Regions from separate parts of the Puia sp. P3 genome, predicted to be linked through region 1. Evidence: riboswitches for the same ligand, from Rfam matches in the RefSeq annotation. Region 1 holds a riboswitch; the other holds the start of a gene.
The links. Region 1 has a riboswitch for cobalamin ahead of ACQ86N_RS42190 (TonB-dependent receptor). Riboswitches for the same ligand answer to the same signal wherever they lie in the genome.
Positions count from the first base shown of each region.

Region 2: linked by a shared signal. The riboswitch ahead of metE (5-methyltetrahydropteroyltriglutamate--homocysteine S-methyltransferase) and the one ahead of ACQ86N_RS42190 (TonB-dependent receptor) in region 1 are both predicted to bind cobalamin.

Region 1 covers NZ_CP192583.1:6,671,537-6,686,529, reverse strand. The annotation lists gene ACQ86N_RS42215 (adenosylcobinamide-GDP ribazoletransferase) at 1-198, opposite strand, end outside; partial or broken gene cobT (nicotinate-nucleotide--dimethylbenzimidazole phosphoribosyltransferase) at 191-1,326, opposite strand; gene ACQ86N_RS42205 (bifunctional adenosylcobinamide kinase/adenosylcobinamide-phosphate guanylyltransferase) at 1,336-1,614, opposite strand; gene ACQ86N_RS42200 (bifunctional adenosylcobinamide kinase/adenosylcobinamide-phosphate guanylyltransferase) at 1,568-1,846, opposite strand; gene ACQ86N_RS42195 (TonB-dependent receptor) at 1,847-2,881, opposite strand; gene ACQ86N_RS42190 (TonB-dependent receptor) at 3,011-3,736, opposite strand; cobalamin riboswitch at 3,781-3,978, opposite strand; gene ACQ86N_RS42185 (hypothetical protein) at 4,006-4,506, opposite strand; gene ACQ86N_RS42180 (ABC transporter ATP-binding protein) at 4,478-5,011, opposite strand; gene ACQ86N_RS42175 (iron chelate uptake ABC transporter family permease subunit) at 5,119-5,889, opposite strand; gene ACQ86N_RS42170 (hypothetical protein) at 5,825-6,049, opposite strand; gene ACQ86N_RS42165 (hypothetical protein) at 6,053-6,577, opposite strand; gene ACQ86N_RS42160 (hypothetical protein) at 6,591-7,037, shown strand; gene ACQ86N_RS42155 (class I SAM-dependent methyltransferase) at 7,278-7,943, shown strand; gene ACQ86N_RS42150 (TonB-dependent receptor) at 8,068-10,044, opposite strand; gene ACQ86N_RS42145 (hypothetical protein) at 10,214-10,351, shown strand; gene ACQ86N_RS42140 (amino acid permease) at 10,360-10,650, shown strand; gene ACQ86N_RS42135 (APC family permease) at 10,647-11,546, shown strand; gene ACQ86N_RS42130 (PLP-dependent transferase) at 11,577-11,897, shown strand; partial or broken gene ACQ86N_RS42125 (trans-sulfuration enzyme family protein) at 11,914-12,711, shown strand; partial or broken gene ACQ86N_RS42120 (TolC family protein) at 12,734-14,184, shown strand; gene ACQ86N_RS42115 (biotin/lipoyl-binding protein) at 14,193-14,597, shown strand; gene ACQ86N_RS42110 (hypothetical protein) at 14,637-14,822, shown strand; gene ACQ86N_RS42105 (efflux RND transporter periplasmic adaptor subunit) at 14,798-14,993, shown strand, end outside.
Region 2 covers NZ_CP192583.1:3,124,084-3,139,076, forward strand. The annotation lists gene ACQ86N_RS19000 (hypothetical protein) at 1-947, shown strand, start outside; gene ACQ86N_RS19005 (hypothetical protein) at 1,050-1,550, shown strand; gene ACQ86N_RS19010 (ATP-binding protein) at 1,450-1,686, shown strand; gene ACQ86N_RS19015 (response regulator) at 1,676-2,326, opposite strand; gene ACQ86N_RS19020 (hypothetical protein) at 2,645-2,854, shown strand; gene ACQ86N_RS19025 (cysteine hydrolase family protein) at 2,946-3,563, opposite strand; gene ACQ86N_RS19030 (helix-turn-helix domain-containing protein) at 3,583-3,774, opposite strand; gene ACQ86N_RS19035 (GlxA family transcriptional regulator) at 3,761-4,228, opposite strand; gene ACQ86N_RS19040 (hypothetical protein) at 4,135-4,509, opposite strand; gene ACQ86N_RS19045 (RNA polymerase sigma factor) at 4,675-5,172, shown strand; gene ACQ86N_RS19050 (hypothetical protein) at 5,220-5,423, shown strand; gene ACQ86N_RS19055 (ClpP family protease) at 5,425-6,096, shown strand; partial or broken gene ACQ86N_RS19060 (PHP domain-containing protein) at 6,307-8,253, shown strand; partial or broken gene ACQ86N_RS19065 (hypothetical protein) at 8,525-8,734, shown strand; gene ACQ86N_RS19070 (hypothetical protein) at 8,753-9,028, shown strand; gene ACQ86N_RS19075 (hypothetical protein) at 8,967-9,296, shown strand; gene ACQ86N_RS19080 (DNA polymerase Y family protein) at 9,300-9,917, shown strand; gene ACQ86N_RS19085 (DNA polymerase Y family protein) at 9,929-10,459, shown strand; gene ACQ86N_RS19090 (hypothetical protein) at 10,789-11,124, shown strand; cobalamin riboswitch at 11,274-11,462, shown strand; partial or broken gene metE (5-methyltetrahydropteroyltriglutamate--homocysteine S-methyltransferase) at 11,661-13,163, shown strand; gene ACQ86N_RS19100 (hypothetical protein) at 13,132-14,037, shown strand; gene ACQ86N_RS19105 (hypothetical protein) at 14,034-14,198, shown strand; gene ACQ86N_RS19110 (acyl-CoA thioesterase) at 14,192-14,416, shown strand; gene ACQ86N_RS19115 (cysteine-rich CWC family protein) at 14,421-14,663, opposite strand; gene ACQ86N_RS19120 (hypothetical protein) at 14,896-14,993, opposite strand, start outside.

The DNA.
Region 1 (14,993 bases):
GTCGCAGACATCGGCGAATCCGTCTTCGTGAAAGGCGCCGGTCACGAGAAGACCGGTGATCATGGCCGCGAGGATCCCGGCATCGGTAGAGACATATCGGGAAAGAACAAGGAAGGAGAGAATACTGACGCCGCCGACGATCCAGCCGATGACCGGAAAATAGCGGGGCGCCTGCTGAAGATAGACCGGCTCATACACGGTAGTTCCGGGGACACTTATCCGCGTCATGAACTGTATCGCGGTCATCAGTATATTCCATTCTCTTTTCATTTGTTCTTAACCTCGCCCTACTCACACCCGCAGACTCAAACGACGCCATCTCGCGCAGGAACTGCACGGCAGACTGCAGCAGCGGCCAGGCCAGCGCCGCACCCGTTCCCTCGCCCAGCCGCAAGCCAAGATTCAGGAGGGGCTCGGCGCCGAGATACTCCAGCATTTTCGCGTGACCGCTTTCCCCGCTGGCGTGCGAAAAAACACAACAGTCCTGAACATTCTGGTCGATCAGCCGCGCCAGTAGCATAGCCGAGGTCGTTATAAACCCATCCACGACTATAACCATCTTCATCTGCGCGGCTTTCAGATACGCGCCCGTCATCATCGCTATTTCGAAACCACCCACGTGCTGCAAGATCGTGAGCGCGTCCGGCGTGGCCGCTATCGCCGGCAAATGGCGCCGGAAGACCTTGCGCAGCGTCTCCTTTTTTGCCCGAGCTGTTCATCATTGACGCCGGTGCCGCGGCCCACGCATTCTTCCACGGGTATACCGGTGATAAAACTCATGATCAGCGATGCCGACGAAGTGTTGCCAATGCCCATCTCTCCCATGCCGATACAGTTGCAGCCGTTGGAGGCCAGTTCTGTGACAATCTCCGCTCCCGCCACCAGCGCTTTCTGCACTTCTTCGGCGGTCATAGCCTCCTGCTCCAAATAGTTGCGGGTACCGTATCCGAGCTTTTTGGACAACAGCTTTCCGGGGAACAGGCTCGTGTCGAAGTCGAAGTTTACGCCCGCATCCACGACGGTAAGCCCGAGACTGTGCTGACGGCAGAATACGTTGATGGCGGCCCCTCCGGTGATAAAATTGAGCACCATCTGTGCGGTGACGGACTGAGGGTAGGGATTGACAAGGCCGGTGGCGGCGATGCCGTGGTCGCCGGCAAATACGACGATATGGGGACGGTTCAGCTGCGGATGCGTGGTTCCCTGAATGGAGCCTATCTGCAGCGCCAGCTCTTCCAGGCGGCCAAGTGCACCATTTGGCTTGGTCTTGTTGTCGATCAGGTGTTGCAGCTTTTCCTGCAGGCTCGTCGTTGTACCCGTTTGCATGGAGTCGTTTTATTTGACAATTAAAGGGATTCCGCTAATCATAAAGATAACCCGATTGGCCCTGGCGGCGATATATTGATTTATCCAGCCGTGCAGGTCGGTGAATTTTCTTCCGGCTTCGTTGGGGGCGTGAAGACCCATTCCTATCTCGTTGCTGATGATAATGAGGTCGGTATCCTGACGCATCAGCGCGTCGAACTCCTGCTGACAGGCTTCGAGGCTGGCCTCCACATCGTAGCGGCTATCCGCAAAAAAGTTGGTGATCCATAGCGTGACGCAGTCGATCACCGCCAGCTTTCCCTTCCAGCGGCAGCCTGCTGAGCTGCTTTTCCTCTTCGAAGGTCGTCCATTCCGGGCCCCGCTGGTCGCGATGCTTGTCGATCCGTTCCATAAAGTCGGCGTCCCAGACACGGGCCGTCGCCACAAAAACGGGCTGCTGGCTCCGTTCGAGAGCCAGCAGCTGCGCGTATTTGCTTTTTCCGCTGCGCGCACCACCCGTAATAAAAGTTATTCCCGCCATTTACAGTTTGACGCTGAGGCCCACCGTCAGGTTTGTTCCCTGTACGCTGTAGCCGTATACTTCGTAATAATTCTTTTTGTTGGTGATATTCTTTACGTCCACGAACAGTTTGAAATTGTTCCCGCACAACTGGTATTCCGCGTAGGCGTTCCACAAGGCATAGCTGTCGAGCGTTACGCTGGAAGCGACATAGGTCGCCGGGTCGAAATACTGGTCCTGGCGCTTGCCCGTCACCTGCAGCGAGGTGTTGATGAAGAGGCCCTTCGTCACCTGATAGCCCGCATACAACTGGAAGTTGCTCTTCGGTACGCGGATGAGGTTGTTGAACGTCGTATCCTTGCCGCTCAGCTTCTGCGTGGTCTTTCCGTTGACATAGGTATATGCCGCTTTCAGCGTGAGGCCTTTCACCGGAGAATAGCGGACCTCGCCTTCGATGCCGTGGTCGTGCTGCTGGTCCCGGTTGATATAGAGGCTTTGGAATGTGACGGGATCGGTTGAATAGAAAATAACATTCCTGATCAGCCGGTCGAAATAGTCGCCCGTCACGGTAAGCTGGTCATCCAGCAGGAACAACTGAACGCCGCCTTCTTCGCTATACGATTTCTCCGGCTTCAGCGCGGGGTTGGCGCCATACGGCCCAAACAGCTCATTCACCGAAGGCGGCCGGAAGCCGGACGTGAAATTCGCAAACAGTTTCACATTGCGATGCACGAGATAAGACGGATTTAGACTATAAGTGAAGTTGTCCCCGTATTTATTGTCGTGATTGAACCGGCCGCCCAGCTCGACGTTGAGACCGTCCCTCGTCTTGTAGAAGAGAGAGGCATATGGGCTGACGATGGTATTTGCGGTATCCGGTTTGACGATGCTGTAGGACTGGAAATTCACCCCGGCCAGCAACTGCCAGTTGCCCGAAATGCGATGGTTGACAAAAGCTTCGCCGTGATAGAACCGGCCCTGGTAGGTCGACGAGTACTGGCCGCCATAGTAGCGCTGGGTATAGTCATAGCCGAAGTTCGCATAAACCGTCCCCAGGGCATATTTCCAGGTTGCCCATAAGCCCGGTATTTACGAGCGATCCCTTGTAGGGGTCATTGCCGCCTGCGAAGGGGCCGGCGGAGAAGGTGCCCTTGAATTCGGAATAGCGGAAATACGGGTTGATGGTCAGATTATCGGTCGGGTGAATACCAGGCCGGACTGGAAGGACTGGAGACTATAGCCGTTCTTCGGGAAGCCTGCTTTGCCGGTGGTATCCTTTGCTTCGGAGATGCCGTCGGTGTTGATGTACTGGTAGTTGAGGTCGTAGTCGAAGACCTTGCCTTTCCGCTCGAGGTCAGCTGAGCCTTTCAGGGTGTTGTAGGTGCCGTAGGAAACAGTGCCGTGTCCTGTCGTCTCTCCCGAAGCGCCCTTGCGCGTGATGATATTGATCACGCCTGCTACCGCGTTGGAGCCGTAGAGCGTGGACTGGCTGCCTTTGAGGATCTCTATCCTGTCGACCTGTGAGACGGGTATCAGCCGTATGTCGTACTGGCCGCCTGTCTGCGAAGGGTCGTTGAGTGGAACGCCGTCGAGCAGGATCAGCGTGTATTTGTCGGAGGCTCCGCGGAGGAAGATGGTCTTGTCCTTACCCGGATTGCTCGTCGATCCGTTGACGATGATACCCGTCTGTTCATTGAGGATCTGCGAAAGGTCCTTACCCGAGCTGTGTTCTATCTCTTCTCGGGAGACAACGGTTATAACTTTTCCGGTCTCACTGAGTTTTTTGGGCGACTTCGTCGCCGTGACCACTACCTGGTCGAGTTGTCTTACGGTGCTGTCTCTTGTCGATTGGGCATACACTGCCGGGCTGCCTGCCAGCAGCAAAAAGAGAATGGAATGTCTTTTGCTCATTACAGTTTGTGTTTTTCGCTTTTCACCCGAAAGCGGTTAAAAAATTGGATGATTTGATTCTGGCAGGTCTTCTGGCTTATGTCCGGTCCGTTTCACCTTCCCGTCCGCGCGTTGGCGGGCAGTGGTCTTGAAGAGAGTTGTCGGCCGTTTGAGATGACATTTACAGCTACGGGGATAGCGCCGGCTTTGCACCGGCTTCCCTTTTAATGACGATGAGGTCAACCAAAAACGCTACAAAAGTAATCGAGACAAAGGGCAAGTCAAAATAATTATTGCGGGTCTGTCTTCTTCAGTGCCTGCAAAAGGCTGGAGATGTCGGAGAACGAATACGATTTGCCGTCGCGCGTCATTGTCCAGCCCGCGGAACCCGACACACTGATGGAGCAGGGCGCATCGTCGCTGATAAAATATCCTTCCCGCTGCAACGCCCTTCTCGTCCACCGGGCCGGCAGCCCGTCTCCGCTAAAAGCGACGGGCCTCCGGTTCTCATGCTCTATCGTAAACGTCCCCGTCTGCTTGTCAAACCGTATGTCTTCGTGTGCGAAAGCGGCCTCGAAGGCGCCAGTCAGCACGAGGTCTTCCGGTGCGCCACAATAAAAAACGCCCGGGTCCTGAAGGAGCCAGACCTCATCGGCGACCTGGAGCGCGAGCTCGAGCTCGTGGGTGGAAAGAAGGACTCCTTTTCCCGTCTGCCGGGCCAGGCGGTGCAGCAGACGCATCAGACGGATGCGGCTGGGCAGGTCAAGATGTGCGGTAGGTTCGTCCAGCATCCAGAAGAGGTGTGTCCTGAGCGAGCGCGCGGGCGAGCATGATCTTCTGGTGTTCTCCGTCGCTGAGCGTGTTGATTTTCCGGTCGAGAAATGACCGGATCCCCGCGGAGTCGATGGCCCATTCGATGGCCGCCCTGTCCTTGTCGCCAATACCGCCGAGCCAGCTGGACCATGGATAGCGGCCGAGTGCCACGAGAGAGTATACGTCCAGATGGTGGGTACTTACCTTGTCAGTGAGTACCAGACTGACGGTACGGGCGCGTTGTACGGGAGAGAGCTGGCGGACGTCCTGCCCGTTGATCTCGATGGTTCCCGCCAGTGGCGGCTGAAGACCGGCGATCGTCCGGAGAAGAGTGGATTTGCCCGCCCCGTTGGGTCCGAGTAGACAGACCAGCTGTCCCGGATGAACTTCAAGAGTCAGCGGCCCCTTTGTCGTGACCGTCCTCTTGCCCCCGGCCTGATAACCCGTCTGCAGCGCTCTTGTTTGAAGGAGGGGACTGCTCATCAGTACGCGTTTATATTCTTTTGACGAAGAAGGAGGGCTATCACAACCGGAGCGCCGGCCAGCGCCGTGATGACGTTGATGGGCAGTACGGTTGAGCTGCCGGGCAGCTAGGAAAGTATATCGCAAAGCAGGAGAAGCAGCGCGCCGGTGAGGCAGCTGCCTGGGACGAGCACCCTGTGGTCGGAGCTGCGGAACAGCTGACGGGTAATATGGGGGACAGCAATGCCGACAAATCCGATGGGACCGCAGAAGGCCGTAATGCTACCGGCCAGCAGGCTGCTGCTGCAGATGATCACCAGCCTGGCACGGCGTGGGTTCAGACCCATGCTCCGGGCGTAGTTCTCGCCGAGCAGCAGCGCATCCAGCATCTTGGAGGAAAGCCAGGCCATGATCAGCCCCGCCCCGATGACGCTGCTCAGTATCAGGAGCTGTCCGCCGGTAACGCCGCCAAGCGAGCCAAAGGTCCAGAGCAGGTAGTCCTTCACCTGTTCGGGCGAACTGAAATACTGCCAGATACTGGTGATGGAGATCGTGATGCCGCCGATCATGATGCCGATGACCAGCATGAGGACATTGTCTCTTAGCCGGCTGGAAAGAATGAGCACCAGGATCATGACCAGTCCCGCGCTCACGCAGGCCGCGATGGTGATCAGAAGACTGCCGGAGATACCGAGTTCACGGATCGCGAACAGCGTAGCCATATTGCCGCCGGACAGCATCACCATCGCGACACCCAGTCCGGCGCCGGCCGTGATACCCAGTACGGAAGGGTCCGCGAGAGGGTTACGAAACAGGGTCTGCATCTGAAGACCGCTAACGGACAGCCCGCATCCGGCGAGGACCGCCGTCAGTGCTTTCGGTATCCTTATCTTTTCCACGATGAAGTTCAGTGCTGTCGGGGGAAGACGAAGCGAACAGGATATGGAATACTTCCCTCAACGGTATCTTCACCGATCCTATGGAAATATCCAGCAGGAAGGCCAGGAACAGCAACAGGAGAAGACCTGCCAATCGGACCTTAGGGAAGATGACGGGCATGAATTATTGCAATTGTTTGTAATAGTACAAAGAATCTTTGGGTAAAAGGCCTGGGTGTACGATCCGGATCAGGTCGGCCAGTATCAGTTGAGGGTTGGCGACGCCGGACTCCCAATAGTCGTTGGAGCCGATATCATTCGTCCGGCGCGTGTTGTTGTACAGGGCGCCGGTGCGGTATGGTGCAAACTGTGTGAATCGGGAGTCGTTGGACGCGACCTGCGCCTTTGACTCCACCGTACCCAGGTTGAGCCAGTACCCGGCCGACAGGGCTATCGGTGCGACCATTTCGAAATTCAGCGAGAGGCTGCCCGTCCCTTTTGAATCTTTCCAGTGGTAGTCCGCGCCGGCGTCATTCAGCAGTCTTACCATATAGCTTTCTCCCGCAGGCATATACCAGGAGCCCTTGTAGGGCATGCCGATGATGACGGAGGGATGCGACGCCGCGCCGGCGCCCAGTGCCGCCAGCCGCTGATATTCGTTTGCTACGCTGTCGAATTTTTTGTTGACGGTCTCTTCGCGGTCCGTCAATGCCGCCAGGAGCTTGACCCATTCTGCCCGGCCGAGCGGAGTCGTCTCCGAGCCATTCGGCGACAGGCATCATCGGTATGCCTGCGTCGGTAAGCGTTCGGTTCTTACCGCTCGTAATATCGGGATTGCTCATGGTGAGGACGGCCGAAGGATGCAGGGCGACGATCAGTTCGTTGTTGATGGCATTGTCCAGCCCGACCTCTTTTACAGCGCCGGTCTTTATCCGCTTGCGCATCTCAGGCGAGGAGATATACTGCAGACTGCCGAGGCCGATGATCCGGTCTGCGACACCCGCGAAATCGGCGAGGCCTACATGAGACGAAGAGAGGACGACCAGACTTTTTACCGGGATCCGGATCACGGGCATACCCGCTTTCTCCGCGGGAGGCGTGACGCCTTCGGGCAGCAGAAGATAGCGCAGGGTATCGCTCTGACCCGCGATATGGTTGACCAGTGCTAAGGACCTTGTAGTGGCCGTAGTATTGGATACGGAAGCCTTTCGCGTACCGCATCGTACTGGTGGCGCTGGCGCTGTCGCCGGCGGCCACCGCTGCGGCGGGGCTTTTTCCGCCCGGCTGATTGCACGCCAGGAAAACCAGAAGAACCGGAATAAGGAGTTTGTTCATGGGGAAACAAAGCTATAGAATCATTTGCTCTCTCCCGCAATTCAGTTTATCTTGGGCCCCATTTGGTAAGTATTATGAAAAACTTTATACGAAAAGCCAATTCCTTTATCAAAGACCTTCTGCTGGTGTCGCGGGTCGGCGTTCTGCTGAAGCCGCTGCGGTTTGGGTTGGGATTCCTTCATAATTTTTCGCTGCTTTCTTCCTGGGTCAACAAGCACAGCAAAAATGTTCCTTTCTCGGATTTCTATAAGCCTACCCGGTCCTATAACAACCGGCTCAAGCTGCACGAATATGTGGTGAAGACCGAGGGCCTGGACCAGAAGCCGATCCACTACCTCGAGTTCGGGGTCGCGGGCGGGACTTCGTTCGTCTGGTGGACAAAGTTCAACCAGCACCCGGGTTCGCTGTTCTTCGGCTTTGACACTTTCGAGGGTCTCCCCGAGGACTGGCATTTTTTCAAGAAGGGCGCATTCAGCTATGATACCCCCTTTGTAGACGACTCCCGCGGGACATTCATCAAGGGACTTTTTCAGGACACCGTATATACCTTTCTCGCGAACTATAGCAAAAACCTCGACAACCCCGACGCGACGCGCGTCCTCCATCTCGACGCGGACCTGTATTCATCCACCCTGTTTGCCCTGACCATGATGGCGCCCTATCTCCGCAACGGAGATATCCTGCTTTTGACGAGTTCAATATTCCCAACCACGAGTTTGCCGCCTGGAACGATTTTGTAAGAAGCTATTACATCAAGTACGAAGTCATCGGCGCGGTCAATAATTTCTATCAGACAGCCATAAAGATCGTGAAGTAACCGGCACCCCGGCAAACCCGCTGCCCCGGCGAGCCCCCGGCGCCGTCTCACGGGAGTCTGTAATTCACCGACAACCCCGCATAGTAGTTCCTTCCGGGCGAGGCATTATAATACCGGCCCGCAGCCGCATTAAAATCATTCCCCAGTCCATACCTCCTGTCGAAAGCATTGTCGACCCCCGTAAAAATATCCAGCTTCCAACTGCCGAGCGCTTTCCGGTATCCGAGCCGCGCACCCAGAAGAGCATACGACCCGGCAAAAGCCGAATTCGCATCGTTCAGCGCGATTCGGTCGGTATAGGTATATGTTACGTTTGTATACAGCCCCAACTGCAGCAGGACGTCGAGGCCGCCGACAAGGGTCTGGGGCGGGACACTCGGCAGACGCTTGCCGGAGAAGCTGGTCGTATCCTGGACGAAATCGCGGTAGTGGAAATCATGCCAGGTGTGGCTCACCCACGCGCGCACATTGCCGAAGAATCCGGTGGACTGGTCCACCAGCTGATAAGAGATATAGGTCTCGATACCGTGCTGGTCGGTCTTACCGGCATTGATCGAATAGCCGATGCCGAAAGAGTCTATCCGCTGGACGATGGTGTTGTTGAGGTGGAAGAAGAAGGCATTGACGTCGAAGAACAGCCTTCCGTGCAGGAGATTGCCGCGCGCGCCGAACTCGTAGTCGGTGCCGTCTTCGGGCTGGAGGGGAGGGCCGACGACTCCGTTGGTCTTCTCGAGCTCCTGTACCGTGGGGGTGGAGAAGCCGCGGGCGGCGCTGGCGTATAGCGAGACCTCGGGCAGGATCTTCTTCAGTACGGCAAACCGGGGAGCCAGCTTGTTGTCGAAGCGCAGCGGGTGGGTGACGGGCGGCCGCACCGAGACCCGCGTGATATCGACGGCTGTCTTGTTCCAACTGGCGCCGGCAGTGAATGTCCACCCGCCGGACAGCCGCAGGTCTGCCTGCACAAACGCTAAATACTGCCAGTTGCCAAGGCGGTCGTCGGTCTGCAGCGTATCCTGTACTCCCAGCTTGTTGGCATAGTCGCGGGTCTCGAAGAATCCGCGCTGGGCCTCGGCGCCGGCGTCGATCCGGAGACTGCCCGTTCCCAGCTCCGTCTTGTAGCGGAAGACGGTCCGGCCGCCGAAATGAGGCTCCTGTCTTGTCTCATACACGCGGATACCCGGATTGGTAAAATCCGTATACGCCCCATAGACCGCCGTCGTATTCTCCCAGTGCCCGCTAAATCTATATTCGTTGCTGAACCCCGCTGTGAAATTCTTCTGGTAGATCGCCGCCTGCGCCTCTATGGCGCTGGGTTGCGTGCCGACGGCGGGCCTTGCCTGGCGCGGGTTTTTGTTGTATTCAGCCAGGGTCAGTCCGCCCGGTGTCTGATAGTAGAGGTCGCCATAGAGGATATAGGCGTGAATGGTCTGTTTCTCCGAAGCCTTCAGCTGCGTCTCCCAGCTGGCTATATCGCGCCGCATCTGCGACTGCTGACGGTAGCCGTCGCTGGTCTGGTGCGAGTAGGAAATGATATTCCGGTGCTCGTCATCCCCAACCCTGACGTTCAGGTTGAGACCGTTGGTATTGTAACTGCCGCCCGAATAGTCCGCGCTTATTCCCTTCTCCCACACAGAGGGCATACTGTTGATAAGCACCGCGCCGCCGATGCCAGCGCCATAGAGACTTCCGGCGGTACCCTTTATGACCTCGAGAGACTGGAAATTATAAAAACCCAGCTGGTTGAGATAGGTGTTTCCTCCGGGGTCTGTCAGGGGGATCTCGTTCCAGTAGATCTTGATATCCCTGACGCCGAAAGGCGAGCGGATCGAACTACCCCTTATGTTCAACCGATAACTTCCCGGCGAGCGTTCTTCCATCCGCACTCCCGGGTTGGTGTTTAGCGCGGGAAGGATGCTCATGTTCCCAAACCGGTTGAGGGACGCCTTGCTGACGATGCTCACGGGCGCGCCGACTTCGGTCAGCTTCCGGTGCTGCTCATAGGCTTTTACCACTACCTCGTTCAACGGCTTTGTATCGGACGAGTCTGTCAAAAATGGTGTCGGATGTGAACTTTGCGCGGATAGGGCTGTAGCGTAACAAAGAGAGACCGTAAACAGGAGTTTGTTTTTTCACCCGACAGGATTTACGGTAAAGTTATTTCATTATCTTCAATTGCTCCTCTCTAACAATTGTATGAATAAAAAACAGCTGAACCTTTTTGACCTTACGATGATCGTGGTGAGCCTGGTCATCGGTATGGGTATTTTCCGGACTCCGGTAGAGGCAGCTGCCCGTGCCGGCACGCCGACCATCTTTTTCTCGCCTGGATAGTCGGCGGGGTGATCGCTCTGTGCGGCGCGCTTACCTATGCGGAGATTGGCTCCCGCTATCCGGTGATGGGGGGATACTACAAGATCTTTTCATATGGGTTTCATCCGTCCATAGCTTTTGCCGTCAATTGCATCATACTCGTATCCAACGCCGGCTCGACTGCAGCCGTGGGGGTCATCGGCGCGGAGTATATCGGAAGGTTCTTTTTCACCGGTCCCACCCCGCAGGTATTCCTGCAAATGGTGACCATTGTGGGCGTCGCTTTTTTTACGCCATCAACCTGCTCGGTCTGCGGATGAGCAGCCGTGTCCTGAATATCCTTACCTGTGTCAAGATCCTGCTGATCCTGCTGTTGCTGCTCGCCGTCTTTGGCAAGCATCCACTCCCGGATAGTCCCCCGGCGACGGGCACAGCTACCGGAGCCGCAGGCCTGCAACTCCCCTTCTGGAAGGCCCTCGGTTTTGCACTGGTCGCGGCTTCATTCAGCTATGGCGGCTACCAGCAAACGATCAATTTCGGCGGCGAAGTTCGCAGCCCGGGACGCACCATTCCCAGAGGCATCGCCTTCGGCATCGCGATCATCATCACCCTCTATCTGTCCATTAACGTCGTATATACCCAGGTCATCGGGTTCGAGCGCCTGAAAACGGCAAACTCCATCGCGGCCATACTTATGGAACACCTGTTCGGACCCACGGGGGACGCCATCCTTCGGGTACTGATGTTCCTTTCCGTGATGGCCTATGTCAACGTCGCGCTGATGAGCAATCCGCGGGTGATGAGCGCGATGAGCACGGAAGGGATTTTGCCATCAGCCTTCCAGCAGAGGTCCCCGAAGCGTGACGTCATCGTATGGTCGCTGACGGGCTTCGCGGCGGTCATCATCATAACGCTGATATTCAGCAGCACGGTCGAAAAGATCATCAACTATTCCATTTTCCTCGATAGCATCGGCTTTGCCACGAGCGCCAGCACCATATTTATCATGCGGCGCCGGAAGACGGGCGAGGACAGGGATATCTACCGGATGAAATTATTTCCCGTGATGCCGCTGGTCTTTATATTGGCTTATGTTTGCGTGGCCACCAGCATCGCCATCAACGATCCCATGTCGGCCCTGTATGGGGTGCTTATATTCGTGGGTTGTTTTATCCTTTATTTTGTGCTGCGAAAAGCCCGGAGGGCTGTCAACTAGACATATGGATATTTCCTATATAATCAACGAATTGGGCGAAGACCGTCACCTGTATTTCAACGCGGTAGCGCCCCCATCATCCAGACCAGCAATTTCAGGGTCGACACGGTCGACGAACTGAGAGACCGGTTTGACGACGAATACAGCGGTTACCTGTACAGCCGGGGCCTCAATCCGACTGTTGATATCCTGCGGAAGAAGCTGGCCGCGCTGGACGGCGCGGAAGACTGTCTGGTCTTCAACAGCGGGGCATCGGCGATCTTTGCATCGGTACTCGCCAATGTCAAATCCGGCGACCATATCGTCTCGGTAGACAAGCCCTACACCGGGCCCAGCGCATGTTCGACGTGATCCTCCCCGGTTTGGCGTTACGACTACCTATATCGACGGCACCCGGATCGAAAACTTCGAGCGGGCGATCCTCCCCAATACGTCGCTGATCTACCCGGAATCCCCCAATTCCTGGGACTACAAGCTGCAGGACCTGCAGGCGGTGGCCGAACTGGCCCGTTCGGAGAATATCGTCACGGTCATCGACAACAGCTATTGCACGCCCCTGTACCAGCGGCCTCTTGACTATGGGATCGACATCGCCATGCAGACGGCGACAAAATACATTGGCGGTCATAGTGATACGGTCGGCGGCGTCCTCTGCGGCACCGGGGCCATGATGAAGAAGATCTTCGATAGCGAACTGCTGAATGCCGGCATCGGCATCCAGCCTTTCAACGCCTGGCTGCTGATCCGGGGGCTTCGGACCATGCCCGCCCGCATGGAACGGCTTACCGTCACTACCCGGAAAGTTGCCGGTTATCTCAAATCACACCCGCAGGTGGAAAGTATCCTGTTCCCTCTTGACGAAAGCTTTCCCCAGTACGAACTTGCACGCACGCAGATGAAAGACGCCTGCGGACTGCTGAGCTTTTACGTACGCGCGAGGTCGAGAGACGAGATCGTCCGGTTCTGCGAAGGGCTGAAGCATATCATGATGGCCGTCAGTTGGGGCGGTCACGAGTCCCTGATCCTGCCCAAATGCGCGTCGCTGACAGCGGCGGAGTTCGACCCGGGCATAAAGGAACACCGGATGCTGCGGCTATACACCGGTCTGGAAGACCCGGAATATCTTATCCAGGACCTGCGGCAGGCATTTGAAATGGTCTGGTAAAAATTGCTTTAAATTTGTTTCCATGAGTATGAAAAAACTGCTGCTCTTATCCTTTTCGATACCCCTCCTGAACCTTACCATCCAAGCGCAGGAAAAATGGGACTTGCGTAAGTGCGTCGAGTATGCGCTGGCGAACAATATTTCGATCAAGCAGGCGGACGTACAGGCCCGCCTCTCCAAACTGACGCTCAATCAGGGTAAGCTGGCCCAGCTGCCCAACCTCCAGGTGAGCACAACCGCCGGCGTCAGCAGCGGTAATACGCAGAATCCCGGCAGCTATAGCCTCAGCACTACCACCTATTTCCTCAACAACTACCAGCTGCAGACCAGCGTCAACGTATTCAATTTCCTTAGTCTGCGCAATACCATCGAGGCCTACCGCTATTCCTGGCAGGCAGCGCTGGCCAGTTCGGACAAGACGAAGAACGACCTTTCCCTGAATGTCGCCAACGCCTATCTGCAGGTGCTCCTCACCAGGGAGCAAAGCGAAGCAGCCCATCTCCAGCTGCACCTCTCGCAAAACCAGCTGGACATTACCCGCAAACAGGTGAATGCCGGGTCGTTGCCCGAACTGAATGCCGCCGAACTCGAGGCACAGGTAGCACAGGACAGCTCGACCTACGTAGGAAGCCTTGGCAATATCCAGCAGGCGGTGCTCACGCTAAAGGCCTATATGGACCTCGACGCCGCCACTCCTTTTGAAGTGTATGCCCCGCCGGTGGACGACATACCCATCGAGAAACTGGCCGACCTGCAGCCGGAATCCGTCTATGCACTGGCGCTGACCAACCAGCCGCTGCAAAAAATGGACGCCCTCACGATCGAGGCATACCGCCGGAGCGTTAAAGCCAACAGAGGCGCCATGTATCCGACCTTTTCCCTCACCGGCAGCCTCGGCGCCAACTTTACGACGATCAACAAGGAAGCACGACCGGGAGCACTGCCGGTCTTCCAGAAATCCGATACCCTGCCAACCCTAAGGACACCGGGCTCGAACCAGATCTTCGTACAGGACCAGTACACGATCGACCAGCGGACCAAGCCCTATTTCTCCCAGCTGAACCAGACCTTCCAGCAATTCGTCGGACTGAACGTCAGCATTCCCATATTGAATGGCGGCCAGCTGCGCACCAACTACTACAAATCGAAACTCAACCTCCGCAATCAGGAGCTGCAGCGCGACCAGGACAACCTGACCCTCAAGCAGAATATCTATCAGGCCTATACCGCAGCGATCACCGCGCTGCAAAAATTCGAGGCCAACAAGATCTCGGTGACGGCCACCCAAAAAGCTACGACTACGCCCAGAAGAGGTATAGCGTCGGCATGCTGAATACCATCGACCTCCTCACAAACCAGAATAATTTTTTTAATGCCCGGATCAATTTGCTTTCTTCGCAGTACGACTACGTATTCAAGATGAAAGTTCTTGAATTCTACAAAGGGTTAGGGATTAAACTGACTAAAGAATAACCTATAACATGAAAAAGACTCTGCTAATTATCATCATATCCGTTGTAGTCCTTGTCCTGATCCTCGTTCTGGTCAAGGGTCTGGGCAAGAAGGACGGGACGAAGGTCTCTTCCGAGAAGGTGGTCAAACGGAATATCACCGAGATCGTGACGGCCAGCGGGAAGGTATATCCGGAAAAGGAAGTCAAGATCTCTCCCGACATCTCGGGGGAGGTCGTCGACCTGAAAGTGACACAGGAAGGTGACAGCGTCCACAAGGGACAGGAACTGGCGAGAATTTACGCCGACGTATACACGATGCAGCGGGACCAGGCCGCGGCGCAGGATGGGCCAGCAGGAAGCGCTGGTCTCGAATATGGCCGAACAACTCCCGGGTCTCAAGGTGTCGATGGAGACCGCCAAGAAGACCTATGACAGGCAGAAGCAGCTGCTCGACCAGAAGGTCATTTCCCAGTGCCGAATTCGAAACGGCCGAAAGCTCCTTCAGGACGGCCCGAGGCCAACTATATGGCCGCCCTCGAGACCGTCCGCGGCAACAAGGCCGGCGTGGCCAGCGCTAAGGCCAACCTGACCATCGCGGCCAAGAACCTGAGCCGTACCACGGTGGTTTCCCCATCGACGGCGTCGTCTCCCTGCTGAGCATCAAAAAAGGCGAGAGGGTCGTCGGCAACTCCATGATGGCCGGTACAGAAATGATGCGGGTCGCGGACATGAGCAGGATCGAGACGATCGTGGACGTCGGAGAGAACGATATTCCCAAAGTACACCTCGGAGATTCCGCACTCATCACCGTAGACGCCTATAACACCC
Region 2 (14,993 bases), 3.5 Mb from region 1:
TCATCAGGCGTCACCCGCTGTTCGTCACGCACAATATCGAATCGATCGCGGAAGTTGCCCCGGGGTTGCTATGGATCGCTTCCCGGGATGGCATATACGCCTTTGATATAGCCAGCAATAGTCTCAACCCGCAACCCCTCCTGCCCCACGTATACGCCCGGAATATTTATAAGGCGAAAGACAATAGCATCTGGGTGGCTACCTACGGAAACGGGTTTTATACCTACAGGGAAGGAAAATTCATTGCCTTTCCGATGGACTCCCGGAATTACCTGTCCGCCGCCCATACCTTTCTGGAGGACGATAACGGTTTTTTCTGGATCGATACCAACCATGGACTGTTCAGGACCAGGATGACGGACCTCGACGAATTCGCGGCCGACAAAAAGTACGCCCCATACTATTATTATATCGACAGGACATCCGGATTCAACACCAACGAATTCAACGGCGGGTGTAACCCTGCGTCACAGAAGGACGACAAAGGCAATTTTTACCTGCCTTCCCTCGCCGGCGTCGTAGCCTTCAATCCCGCCAGGGTGGACCCCGAGATGCCCGACAGCGAAATTTTTGTGGACAACCTCTACGTCGATTCGGCCAGGATCGACCACAAAACAGCCTTTGCCATCAAGCCCGATTTTCAGCAGATCACCGTCGACATTACCACGCCGTTCTATGGACTGGAAGAAAATCTGAAACTGGAATATTCACTCGACTCCGCGGGAGGAAAATGGTATCCCGTCAACAGGGATGGCCGAATCACGATCCACCGGCTGCCGCACGGGAAATATGCACTTGCCGTCAGAAAGAACAACGGCAGCGCAAAGGATCGCTTTACCCATATGAATATTGCCTTCGAAGTGCGGCCCCACTGGTACAATTCCTGGCTTTTTATGCCCTGCTGGCCCTCGCCGCAGGCACCCTGCTGTTCTTCCTGTACCGGCTAAGGACCAGACTGCTACTACAGCAGAATCTGCGGCTGCAAAAAAGTCGACGATCGCACTGCCGAGCTGGAGAAAAGCACGGTCATAAAGGAACGCCTGCTTTCCGTGATCATGCACGACATGCGCTCTCCCTTGTTCTCACAGGCCCTGCTGATCGACCATCTGCAGAGGAACTATCACAAATTCAGCGCTAACGAACTAAACGATCTCTTTTTTCTGTTAAAAGATTCCAGCGACAGGATCTGCCAGTTCAGCACCGATTTTCTCATCTGGTATGACAGCCAGCGCAACGGATTCTCGCTCAGACACGAAGACCTGAACCTGGCCGATTTCATAGATGAGACCACCCTTCTGTACAGGGACATAGCGCTCAGAAAAGGACTCTACTTTATTCAGGAAATTCCTTCCGGTCTCGGCCTGGTCTCAGACAGGAATATACTCCGCCATCGTCATCCGCAACCTCGTCGACAATGCCGTCAAATACACCGGCTCCGGAGGCGTCGGCATCAGTGCGAGCAGGGAAGACGGACATATTCAGATCATCGTGCGGGATACCGGTCAGGGAATGTCTCCCGTAAAGATTGCGGAGATAACATCTGTCAATGAAAAAGCCGCCGGCGGAACAGCCTCCAATTTTGGGTACCGGTTTATTATGGAATTGACCAGGAAATTAGACGGTGTTGTGAATATCCATTCGGCGCCTGCGGCAGGCACCACCGTTGTAGTGCGCTTTAGAGCCTGAAGATCTCCAGCTGATACATTTTGGCCAGCTCGCCCAGTTCGCGAAGCGTCTTCACTTTCAGCTTTTCGAATATCCTTGTCTTATACGTCCCGACCGTCGAGGAATGGACGTTCAGTATCTTTCTTATTTCCAGCGGAGAGTAGCCATGCAGCAGATACTTGACGGTCTGGATCTCCCTGTCCGAAAGCGTATCGAACGGATTGTCCGTTCCTTTTTTCGACTGCCCCTCCTCGTTGAGCTCTTTCTTTACCTTCCTGCTGACATAAATATCTCCGTTCAGCACCAAAGTGATCGCCTTTCTTATTTCGTCGGACTTCGCTTCTTTATTGAGATAGCCGAGCACGCCCATCTTGATATACCTTTTCGCGTACAGGTCTTCCGAGTTCATGGTATAGATAAGGATCTTGCTTTGCGCCCTGTATGCAAACAGATTGCCCACCAGGGTGATAGCATCGGTATCGGGCATGTTGATGTCCAGGACGATCAGCTCATAGTCGTTCTTTTTCACGCAGGAGATAACCTCATCGCCGTTGGAGGCTTCATCGACACTCGTCATAGGGAAAAGGTCCTGAATGATCAGCCGGATGCCCGATCTGACGATGGTATGGTCGTCGGCTATAAGTACTCTGTTTGTTTCCATTCAAAAACGATTTTTGACCGTGGGGAAAAGGGATCTTAAAATTACTGATTTTTTTAATATTTTCCAAAAGACTAAATACCAATACGATACACCGTGATAGCCGAAAATAACTGTAGAAATAACACGACAAAAAATAACAGAATTTCTTAGTTGTTTTACATCAGTAAATATTTTTTATGAGTACGACCCGCGCAAAAATATTCCTTCACCAGCTGGTGTCCGAGCTGGTACTAGAGCTTATTGCCGCTGACTATTAAACGCAATAATATCGTTCTCAACGAAATTCCCCGTGATCTCTGCGTCCACGCTGACGAGAACATGTTCGCCTATATATTCTGGAACCTCATCAATGCCGCCATTCAAAGTAACCAAAACGAGTGTATACACATTGAGGCCATATCCGTTGGGGATTGCACGATGCTCCGGCTAAAAAACGCTGGGACCTATTTTCATCGTACGATTTCCAGAGAATACAGACAGGTACAATACGTGGCCGAACAGCTGGGCGCGACCATCAGCATCAGTTAGCATACCCCGACCAAAAACAGAAAAGCCCTCCTGACTATGGTCAGGGGCTTTCGCGCGTGCGGATCTTTCTACGGGTGTCAGCCGCGGGCGGTTATCGCCAGCCGGCGACCTGCAATTCCCTGTCCAGTGATAGCAGGGAGAAGATCTCGAGCAGCCGCTGTGTCGTCAGCACCGTTGCAAACTCTTTGTTGATCGTCGCGAGCGACACTTCATGCACCGTCGACGCGGGAATGGTCTTCCCGTCCAGCGCTGTCGAAGGAAAGGTAGCGGTAGCATCGGAAGCGACATAGGTGTTGTAGCCCAGGTTGCCTGCCATGCGGGCCGTAGTCGACACGCAGTGCGGGGTCACCAGCCCGGCAATGACTACGGTTGTTATACCGGCCTCGTCGAGGCGCTGCTGGAGGTCGGTACCGATGAACGCGCTGTTCACCGTTTTTCCGATAACGGGCTCGCCGGGCAGCGGGGCCACTTCATCCCTGATGGCGTTGCCGGGGTGCGTGGGCGACAGTGGCGAACCGGGTTTGACGGAGTTATGTTTGACGTGAAAGACGGCCCATTTTTTACGGCGCCAGTGTTCGAGGAGCAGACGGGCGTTATCTTCTGCATCGGCGTTATTGCGTCCCGTTCCCCACCATTCGAGGACGTCGAAGCCTCGCTGGATGTCAATAAGGATCAGGGCCGGGTTGACCGGCAAATTGGAACTTTTCATCTTGCTATATTTATGGTGTTTAACTTTCCCTCAGAATGCGCTGCAGCTGTCGCGGGTTCGCGAAACCACACTGCTGCGCGATATCGCTCATGGTGATGCCCGGCATATGCCGGAGGTTTCTCGCCTGCTCGAGGCGAAGCAGGGTAACGTATTGGTGTACGGATATCCCGGTCTGCTGCTTGAATGTTCGGGTGAGGTTACGGGGACTCACGAGCGACCATCTCCGCCATTTCGTCGATGGTCAGCCGCCGCTCAAGATGCCCGATCAGCCAGTCCTGCAGCTGGTGGATGCCGCGGTGGAGGTGGTTTCGGTAGTTGAGGTACACGCTGTCCTGCGTGTGGTCCTGCCCCCGCCGCAGATATACGACCAGATCCCGCGCAACCTTATGAGCGAACAACGGGCCGTGCGCTTCCTCCAGCAGATGAAGGGCCAGATCGATGCCCGAACTGATGCCCGCACTGGTATAAATGGCGCGCTCCGGGTCGCCGGTAAAAAGGACGTTGTCGACCACCGTCGCTTTGGGAAATCCCTTCTTCAGCAAGGGTACGACGCTCCAGTGGGTGGTACATTTCAGGCCGTCGAGCAGCCCCGCCTTAGCCAGAAAGAAAGCGCCGATACAGACCGAGCAGATAGTGGCCCCGCGGCGTGCTGACCGCGGATCCATTCATACACTCCCTCCCAGCTCGCATCCGCCTGCTGTTGCTGCAGGAGCCGGCTGCTAAACCCAGGCAGGAACAAATAATCCCCCATCCCCAGGCTCACCTCCCCATAGTGCTGCAGCCGCCCGATATGCAGACCCGCGGAATCCGCGATCTCCTCCCTCAGCGAACAATGGCTGATATCATACGCCGCCCCCAGCTGCCTCGCCGCCAGAAAAGCCTGCGTCGGCCCCGACATATCCAGCATATGCAGCCCCGGCGGGACAAAGAATACGATTTTCGCCATTACCCTTAATTTTACTCTAAGGTACACCACTCCTCCGTCCCCCGCAAGGACGAAGGCGCGACATTTTCGGCCAAAGGCCACCCCCGCCCCCGGCCATAAAATATATTTTCATATTCCCGGTGATCATCCTACCTTTTTAGACACTATTTATAAAAGACACCCGCAATGACCACACAAACACAAGACCCTATCATCAACTTATACCGGGACAGCTTCCCCGATTTCGCGCGGATGATCCGGCGGATGGGCGGAAGCCTCGACGAGGCGAAAGACGCCTTTCACGACGCCCTGCTGATCTATATGGAAAAAGAAAGGGCAGGCAGGCTCCACGTCCACTCCTCACCCACAGCTTATCTGCTGGGCACGGCAAAGATCTGCTGGCTCCATGCGCGGGGCAAAACAACAGCACTCCCGGAAAGCTTCGACCCGGCCGAAGACACCGGCGATGGCGCCGATGAAAGAGAACAAAGCCTGCTCGAATCACTCGTACGAAGCGGCAGGAAATGCATGGAGTTGCTGAAAGCCTTTTACTACGACCACTGCTCCATGCAGGACATCGCCGCGAGGTTTGGCTTCAACGGCCGCAGGTCGGCTACCGTCCAGAAATACAAATGCCTGGAGAAAGTCCGGGAAGAAATTACAAAAACCAAAGCCTATGCGTAACGAACTGAACGAAACCCGCAGGATAGACAACTATCTGCTGCGGCAGCTTGAGCGAAGAGGACGCGCGCGCATTCGAAGCCCGCCTCCTGCTGGACGACATGCTCGCCGAAAAGGTGGAAGCGCAGCGCCAGGCCCACCGCCTCATCCGCCGGTACGCCTGGCGCGAAGAACGCAGTCGCCTGGAAAGGATCTACCGCCTCCTCCTCGACGAAGCCGATTTTGCACATCAGCTAAAAACAATCTTTACCTAATATGATCATCCCAACCGTCATCGATAGCGCGACCAGGGGCGCCTACGATATCTATAGCCTGCTGCTCAAAGAGCGGATCGTTTATCTCGGGACAGCCATCGAAGAGAACGTCACCAATCTGGTCGTGGCCCAGCTGCTATACCTCGACAGCGAGAACCACAACCCCATCATGCTTTACCTCAACAGCCCGGGCGGCATCGTCTATGGCGGTTTCGCCATCTATGACACGATGCGGCGGCTCAAATCACCGGTATCCACAGTCGCAATGGGCTTCTGCGGCAGCATGAGCACCTTCCTGCTGACCGCCGGACAGAAAAGCCAGCGCTACGCCCTGCCCCACGCGACGATTCATATGCACCCGACCGGCGGCGGCGCGAAAGGCTATACGGAGGACGTACGCATCGCCTACAAGGAACAGGAACGCCTGCAAAACCAAATATTCTATCTGATGGGAAAGTTCTCCGGCCATACCCGCGAAGAGATAGAAGAACTGTTCCGGCGCGACCGGTTCATGAACAGCGTAGAAGCCAAACAATACGGCTTTATCGACGAGGTCCTTGGCGATACGGACGACCTCATCGCGCTGGACGATCTACAGACAAAGATCCATTTCCAGGCCACAGAGAAAAAACGCGAAAGCATCGGCTTCAAACAGCACCCATCGCAAAGCTAAAAGCTCTGGCCCCCGATTTACCCTTTTTTACTCCCAATTCTTCCTTTTTTAACAACGGATTCTTCTTTTCGCAACTCCCCTTTTTTCCCTGAACCCAGCAGGGACAGGCCTTTCACGGACAGTCAGCATCCCGGAGACGCCGGTTTTACCATCAAAATAGAATACTAAGTTTTTTAGTTTTTCTAGCTTTGTTCCGGTAAACCCGTTTCGATGTATTTCTCCAAAACATATTTCAGTTTTAAATACGGAACCTTCTCAACGCAGGAGCTCGTAGACTCCGCCGCAGAACAAGGCATCACGGCTCTGGCCCTGACCAACATCAACTCTACCTGCGACGCCTGGGACTTTGTCCAGTTCTGCGAAGAGAAAGGCATCAAGCCCATCCTCGGCGCCGAGATCCGCAACGACAACCGCCTGCTCTATACGCTGCTGGCGGCCAACAATACCGGCTTCCGCCGGATCAACGAATTTCTGTCACAGTACCTTCTCGAACAAAAGCCATTTCCCGAACCCGGCGAACTACCACCTGTTTTTATCAACCCTTCCGACGGCTTCGTGATCTATCCGATCGACAACAAGCCCCCCGAACAGCTAAAAGAAAACGAACGCATCGGCGTACAACCCGCGGAAGTCAACAGACTGATCCGCCTGCCGCCAAACACCATCAGGGACAAGCTGATCATCCGCCAGCCCGTATCTTTCCAAAACAGAACCTACTACAATCTCCATCGTCTCCTCCGCGCCATCGATAAAAACACCCTGCTGTCCAAACTAAAGCCCGAAGACCTCGCCGCGGAGCACGAGACCTTTCTCCCGCCGCTGCACCTGCTATCCGCCTTCCGCCAATATCCTTTTATCATCACCAACACGGGACGGCTCACCGAAGCCTGCCAGATCACCATGGACTTCGGCGTGTACAAGAACAAACGGCTCTATACCGCCAGCCGCGAAGACGACCGGGTATTACTCGAGAAGCTGGCATGGGAAGGCTTCCGCCACCGCTATGGCCCCACGAAGAAGCACCGGGAGCGCATTACCAAAGAGCTCCGCATCATCGACCAAATGGGCTTCACGGCCTATTTCCTGATCACCTGGGACATGATCCGCTATGCCCAAAGCCGGGGCTTCTATCACGTCGGCCGGGGCAGCGGCGCCAACTCCCTCGTGGCCTACTGCCTTCGCATCACCGACGTCGATCCGATAGAGCTGGACCTCTATTTCGAACGCTTCCTGAACCCCCACCGGTCGAGCCCGCCCGACTTCGACATCGACTTCTCCTATCTCGACAGGGACGATATCATCGACTATATGCTCAAACGGTATGGCCGTCAGCACGTCGCCCTCCTCGGCATGTACCCCACCTTCCAGTACAACGCCATCGTCCGCGAACTGGGCAAGGTCTTCGGTCTCCCCAAAGAAGAGATCGACACACTGGCGGAAAAAGGCTACTACCGGGCCAGCGGCGACAAGGAAAATTTCATGAAACGAACCGACGAGGATAATATCCACCGCATCATCCTCCAGTATGGAAAACTCCTCCAGAACTTTCCCTCCGGCCTCAGCATTCACCCCGGCGGCATCCTCATCTCCGAAGAGCCGATCACGGCCCGGTGCAGCCTCCACCTCCCGCCCAAGGGCTTCGCCACCGCCATGATCGATATGTTCGTCGCCGAGAACATCGGCCTGCACAAACTTGATGTGCTCAGCCAGCGCGGACTCGGACATATCAAAGAATGCATCGGGCTCGTCCGGCAGAACCGAAACATCGACGTCGATATCCACCAGACCGAAAAATTCAAAAACGACCCGGCCGTCCGCAAACAGCTGCGCAACGGCAACACCATCGGCTGCTTCTATATCGAATCCCCCGCCATGCGCCAGCTGATAAAGAAACTGCACTGCGAAGACTACCCTACCCTGGTGGCCGCCAGCTCGATCATCCGGCCAGGCGTCGGCCGCAGCGGCATGATGCACCAGTATATCTATCGCGTCCACAACCCGGACAAATTCGACTACCCGCATCCCAAACTAAAAGAGATCCTGGGCTCGACCTACGGAGTGATGATCTATCAGGAACAGGTCATCCAGGTAGCCCACGAATGGGCCGGCCTCGACATGGCCGACGCGGACCTTTTACGGCGCGCCACCAGCACCAGATACCGCGGCAAGGGTCACCTGCCGGCACTCAAGACCCGGTTCTTCGCCAACTGCCAAAGATCCAACTATCCGGAGGCCGCGATCGGGGAGGTCTGGCGGCAGATAGAAAGCTTCGCGGACTTCAGCTTCTGCAAGGCCCATTCCGCCAGCTTCGCCGTGGAGAGCTACCAGAGCCTCTACCTGAAGACCCACTACCCCATGGAGTTCGCAAGTGGCCGTGATCAACAATTTCGGCGGCTTCTATGGCCGGGAATTATACTTCTACGAGCTGATGCGTTCCGGCGCCCGGGTACACCGGCCCTGTGTCAACAACAGCGACTACTTCACCAACCTTCACGGGGAAGACGCCTGGATCGGCTTTGTACACGTGAAGGGACTGGAACAGCAGATCGCAGAGACCATCGTCCAGCTGCGCGAAAGCACCGGTCCCTATATCAGCCTCTCCGACTTTATCGAACGCACCGCCATCCCTCCGGAACAGCTGGATCTCCTGATCCGGATGGACGCCCTACGTTTCACAGGCAGAAATAAGAAAGAACTGCTCTGGGAAGGAGACCTGCTGCAGAAGAAGACCCGCGACACGGCCCCAGCCACCCACCTGCTGTTCAGGGAAGCCCCCAAATCCTTCACCCTGCCTGACCTGCCGGTGCACGAGATGGAGCAAGTGGTACGACGACGTCGAGCTGCTGGGATTCCCCGCAGGAGACCCCTTCGTGCTGGTCGACGACGATCCGTCAAAGTACCTGCCGGCGCGGGAGTTACCCAGGCACCTTAACAAGACGGTTACCGTACTGGGCTATCACGTCACCCACAAACCCGTTCGGACGATAAAAGGAGACACCATGAGTTTCGGGACCTTTCTCGACTCCAATAAAGACTGGATCGACACGGTGCATTTCCCGCTGATCCACGCCGCCCATCCACCCCGCGCGGGCTTCTACCGGATCACAGGGAAAGTGATAGAAGAGTTTGGGGTGTACAATATCGAAGTATCCCATATCGAAAAGGCAGGCATCAGATCGCGAGCCGCACAAATTGCATAAAAAATGCTGATCGACGGACAAAGACATATCGCCCACTTCGACCTCGACGCCTTCTTCGTCTCCGTGGAATGCCTCAAGGACTCCCGCCTGAAGGGCAAACCCCTCATCGTTGGCGGCTCCGGCGACCGGGGTGTGGTGGCCGCCTGCAGCTATGAGGCGCGGCGGTTCGGCATCCACAGCGCCATGCCGGTGAAACTGGCCCGGCGCCTCTGCCCCGAAGCGCTCGTCATCCGCGGAGACATGGAATCCTATTCCAAATACTCCCGCCTCGTCACCGACGTCATCAGGGACAACGTCCCGCTATTCGAGAAGGCGTCTATCGACGAGTTCTATATCGACCTCTCGGGCATGGACAAATTCTTTGGTTGCAGCCTCTATGCCGTCGAACTAAAAAAGAAAGTGCTGAAGGAAAGCGGCCTGCCCATCTCCTATGCCCTGGCCAGCAACAAGCTGATCAGTAAGGTCGCCACCAATGAGGTCAAGCCCAACGGACAGCTCGAAATACCGTTCGGCCAGGAGAAGAGCTTTCTGGCGCCTTTAAAGATCGGCAAACTGCCCGGCATCGGCAAGGAGACGGCCTACAAGCTGGTCCGCCGGGGGTCGAGACGATCCGGACCCTGAGCGAGATCCCTATGGAGATGCTGGAGACGATGCTCGGAAAGACGGGTGTCGACCTGTGGCGAAAGGCCAATGGTCTGGATGACTCGCCGGTGATCCCCTACCGGGAGCAGAAGTCCATCTCGACAGAACAGACTTTTCAGACGGACACCATCAACCTGAAATTCCTGCACGCCCAACTGGTGCGGATGACGGAGTCGGTCGGGTTCGAGCTGCGCACCCAGGACCGCCTCACGGGCTGCGTAACGGTCAAGCTCAGGTATTCCAACTTCGACACCGTCGTCAGGCAGAAGACCATCGATTTCACGAACTCGGATCACCTGCTGCTGCGGACGGCGCAGGAGCTCTTCGACAAGCTCTACGACCGGCGGATGCTCGTGCGGCTGGTAGGCATCCGTTTTACCCGGCTGATCCCCGGCAACTACCAGATACAGCTATACGAAGACACCCAGGAGAATATCCGGCTCTACCAGTCCATCGACTCCATCAAGCGCCGCTACGGCGAGGCTCTACTAAAGCGCGCCGTCGGGGTCCGGAAGGCTTAACCATTTTCAAAAGGGCAAAAAAGGGCCAAAAAAGAGAAAACAAGGCACCAATGAAGGGGAAAATGCGGGTCCAAACTGGGGGACAATCGGGTCCAGGAAACAATTCTAACTAATTTTTTCAACTTTCTTTGAATATGAGGGATGCAAGGTACAAGCTCGTAAGACTAAGGTTCAACGAAGGCAAAATAAAGAAATTCAGCGATATCATCGACACTGGTACCCAAGAGTATCATCGCCGACGACCTCGGAAAGAAGAAAGAGCGGTTCAACCAGCTGATAGAGCATCCGGAAGAGTTCACGGTGAAAGAGCTGTTGCTCGTCGGACGATTTTGCGCACTGACACTGCCCGAAATGCTGCAGACTATCGAGGAGGACTGCAGGAGTTTCCCCACAGGGTCGCTGAAAAAAGAGACGCCCGCTATCAGGACGTCCGCGATATGTTCACTGAAGGCGAGATAAAAACACTGAAGGATATATTTGAGTTCATCCCGAGATATGTGGTGGCAACCTATATCCGGATCAAACGCCAGCGGCTGGGCCGGCTGATCAACCAGGTAGAAAATTTTCAGGTCAGTGAGCTACTCGAAATCGGCGGCCTGTTCGATCTGTCCGTCAGCGACATCTTCCAACTGACATCCCAATCCTATGCAAAACGAAAAAAATGAATTGTCCTGATTACCATAACCATCGCCTCCATGGCGCCTTGCCTATTTTTCCCGACCCGCGGAGTCGACCGGCGCCTTTGGATGGGAAGTTCAACCACATTTGACCAAAATGTAGTACCTTCGCACCGCAATAAAAGTTCTTTTTTAATTCTTCATCAAACGACTGAGGTCCCCGGATAATACCGGGGTTAATAGGGAATTGTGCGTAAATCACAAGCTGTCCCGCAACTGTAAGTAGCTACCTGAGTTTTTGCCACCAACGTCCACTGTCCCCCGGGATGGGAAGGACGGCAAGAACGCTACAAAGCCAGGAGACCTGCCTTTATCGTATTGACAATGCTTTCGTGGAATGAAGCAGATAGTCAGGTCGATGAGTTGGAGCAGGCGCAAACAAGCGATCCCAAATCCGCGCAAACACGCGACGGCATCCGCAGCGGCGGCCCAACCCAGACATTACTTTCTATTCCCCCACAACGCATCTTGCAATTGAACAGGAGCTTTTTATCTGATCATTCATCATTTAAAAAGTAAAAAGCATGCAAACACACAACCTGGGCTACCCGAGGATTGGTAGCCAGCGTCAGCTAAAAAAAGCTTCAGAGCAGTACTGGGCGGGCAAGATCCCCGCCGACCAGCTGATCCAGACAGGAAAGACTATCCGTCTTCACAACTGGCAGCTGCAAAAGGCGGCAGGCATCGACCTCATCCCCTGCAACGATTTTTCCTACTATGACCACGTGCTCGACACCAGCCTGATGGTCGGCGCCATCCCCCGCCGCTACCACGCCCTGATGGAACAGCGCCAGCTAAAAGACATCGACCTGCTGTTCGCGATGGCCCGGGGCTATCAGAAAGAGGGCCACGACATAACGGCAATGGAGATGACCAAATGGTTCGACACCAACTATCACTACATCGTTCCCGAATTCACCGCCAACCAGCAGTTCTCCCTCTATTCCAACAAAGTGCTCCACGAGTATCTCGAAGCCAGAGAAGCCAGCATCAACGCGAAACCCGTTTTGTTGGGCCCGGTGTCCTACCTCCTGCTGGGCAAGGAAAAAGGAACAGGCTTCCACCGGCTCGACCTGATCAAGAATCTCCTCCCGGTGTACCTCCAGGTCCTCAAACAACTGGACGACGCCAAAGCCTACTATGTCCAGTTCGACGAGCCCTGTCTCTCCCTCGACCTCACTCCGGCAGAACGGCAGGTCGTGACCAAAACCTACCAGGAGATCAAGTCCCGCTTCCCCGACCTGCACATCATCCTCGCCAGCTATTTCGAATGCTACGGCGAAAATCTAAACACGGTCCTGAACCTCCCCGTCCAGACCATCCACCTCGATTTGGTGCGCTGCCCGTCACAGCTGGATGACATACTAAAAACCGGCTTTCCCCAGTCCCGGACCCGCCTGTCACTCGGCGTGGTCGACGGTCGAAATATCTGGAAGAACGACTTTCAGCAGTCGCTGTACCTGATCAACAAAGCCGTTGAGGCTATCGGCGCCGACCGGATCCTCATAGCCCCTTCCTGCTCGCTCCTGCATTCCCCCTGCGACCTCGACCTAGAGAAGGAACTATCCACCGAGATCAGGAGCTGGCTTTCCTTCGCCAAACAAAAGATCGAAGAAGTAGTCCTCCTAAAACGTCTCGCATCAGGCGAGGCCTCCACCGAAACGGACAGGGCCTGGCGCGATAACATGGACACAACGAACAGCCGCAGGACGTCCACACTCATCCACAAACCGCCGGTCAAACAACGCGTAGCCGCAATTACCGACGCCGACGCACGGCGCCAGAACACTTTTGCCACACGCAAACTCCGCCAGCGCGAAGCGCTAAAACTTCCGCTCTTCCCCACCACCACCATCGGCTCATTCCCACAGACCACCGAAGTCCGCAATATCCGGTCCCGGTGGAAGAAAGGCGAACTGACAACGAGTGAATACGAATCCCTCATCGAAAAGGCAACCGAAGAAGCCATCCGCTGGCAGGAATCGACCGGTATCGATGTGCTGGTCCACGGCGAGTTCGAACGCAACGATATGGTCGAATACTTCGGTGAACAGCTGGAAGGATTTGTCTTTACGTCCAACGGCTGGAGTACAGAGCTACGGCAGCCGCTGCGTGAAACCGCCCATCATCTATGGCGACGTCTCCAGACCAACGGCCATGACCGTACGCTGGTCTGCCTACGCACAGTCGCTGACCGGCCAATGGGTAAAGGGCATGCTGACGGGACCCGTAACGATTCTGCAGCGGTCCTTCGTCCGCAACGACCAGCCCCGCAGCGAGACCTGCACGCAGATCGCCCTGGCCATCCGCGACGAAGTGGTCGACCTCGAAAAAGCCGGCATCCGGATCATCCAGATCGACGAACCCGCCATCCGCGAAGGCCTGCCGCTGCGAAGGGAGAACTGGAAAGAATACCTCGACTGGGCGGTAAAAGCCTTCCGCATCTCCGCCAGCGGAGTGGAAGACGCAACGCAGATCCATACCCATATGTGCTATTCCGAATTCAACGACATCATCCAGAGCATCGCCGACCTCGACGCGGACGTGATCACGATCGAATGCTCGCGGTCGCAGATGGACCTGCTCGACGCATTCGCCGATTTCCGCTATCCCAACGAGATCGGCCCCGGCGTCTACGATATCCACTCGCCGCGCGTTCCCTCGCGAAGAGAAATGGTTACACTCATGGAAAAGGTCAGGGCCGTGATCCCCGCAGAACAATTGTGGGTCAACCCCGACTGCGGTCTCAAGACCCGCGCCTCGGCCCGAGACCAGGGCCGCACTGACAGAAATGGTGGAAGCAGCAAAAGAATTACGGGCCGAAGAGCTTGTAGGGCAATAATTGAGGACAGACGGGCGGCCGCCACCGGCTGCCCGTTGCCTTTCAAATCCAAAAAATGACAGAAGAACAACGCATAGCCGGATCGACGACCCGGCTTTTCAAGGCCGTATTCCCTGACAGCACCAATCACTACGACACGATGTTTGGCGGGATGGCGATGTATCTGATGGACGAGGTCGCCTTTATCACTGCCACCCGATATAGCCGGAAAAAGTGGTGACCGTCTCCTCAGACCGGATCAATTTTACCAAGCCCATACCCGCCGGGACCATTATCGAATTGATCGGAAGAGTAACACAGGTCGGACGAACCAGCCTAACCGTATCCGTGGAGATATTTATAGAACAGATGTATTCTGAAAAAAGAGAACAGGCGATCGTAGGCAATTTTACGCTGGTAGCTATCGACGAGAACAAAAGACCGGTAGAGATCCGATAAACCGTCAGCGGTTCCTCACCGTCGTCTGAAGGAACTTCAGCTTCTCCTCCGTAGGCCTGTACCTGAACTCGCGCTGGATCTCGAGGAGACAACCCCGGCAGAGACAGTCCACATAGTTGGAGCCGATGTATTTTTTCTCTTCGTCGGAAAGAGAAATACCGCTGCACTGACACTGGGCAATATTGCCAACCTTGCATTCAAAGGGAGACTGACAGCGGCCACAGGATTTCGATTCGTGAAGGCTCATGTCATAAAGATACTAAAAACGGCCCCGCAAACGCGGAGCCGTCAATTTAAATATCAACAGGAATTACCCCTTTGTACACTGCCCATGCGCGCAGCACTGGGCGCATTTAGCGCCTGTACAGTTCTGCTTCGTGCAATGCGTACAATCCTGTTTTTTGCCTTGCCGCCGCCGGCTGCGAATGCTGCCGGTCCAGCCAGCAATACGGCCGTCATGGCCAATAAAAATGCCTTTCTCATATAATTGAGTTGAATGAAGTAATTAAATAAAGTGTCTTGTCGGAGAAAATTACGCCGCATTCGGCGGCTTCCAGCAGGAAATAATATATTGATA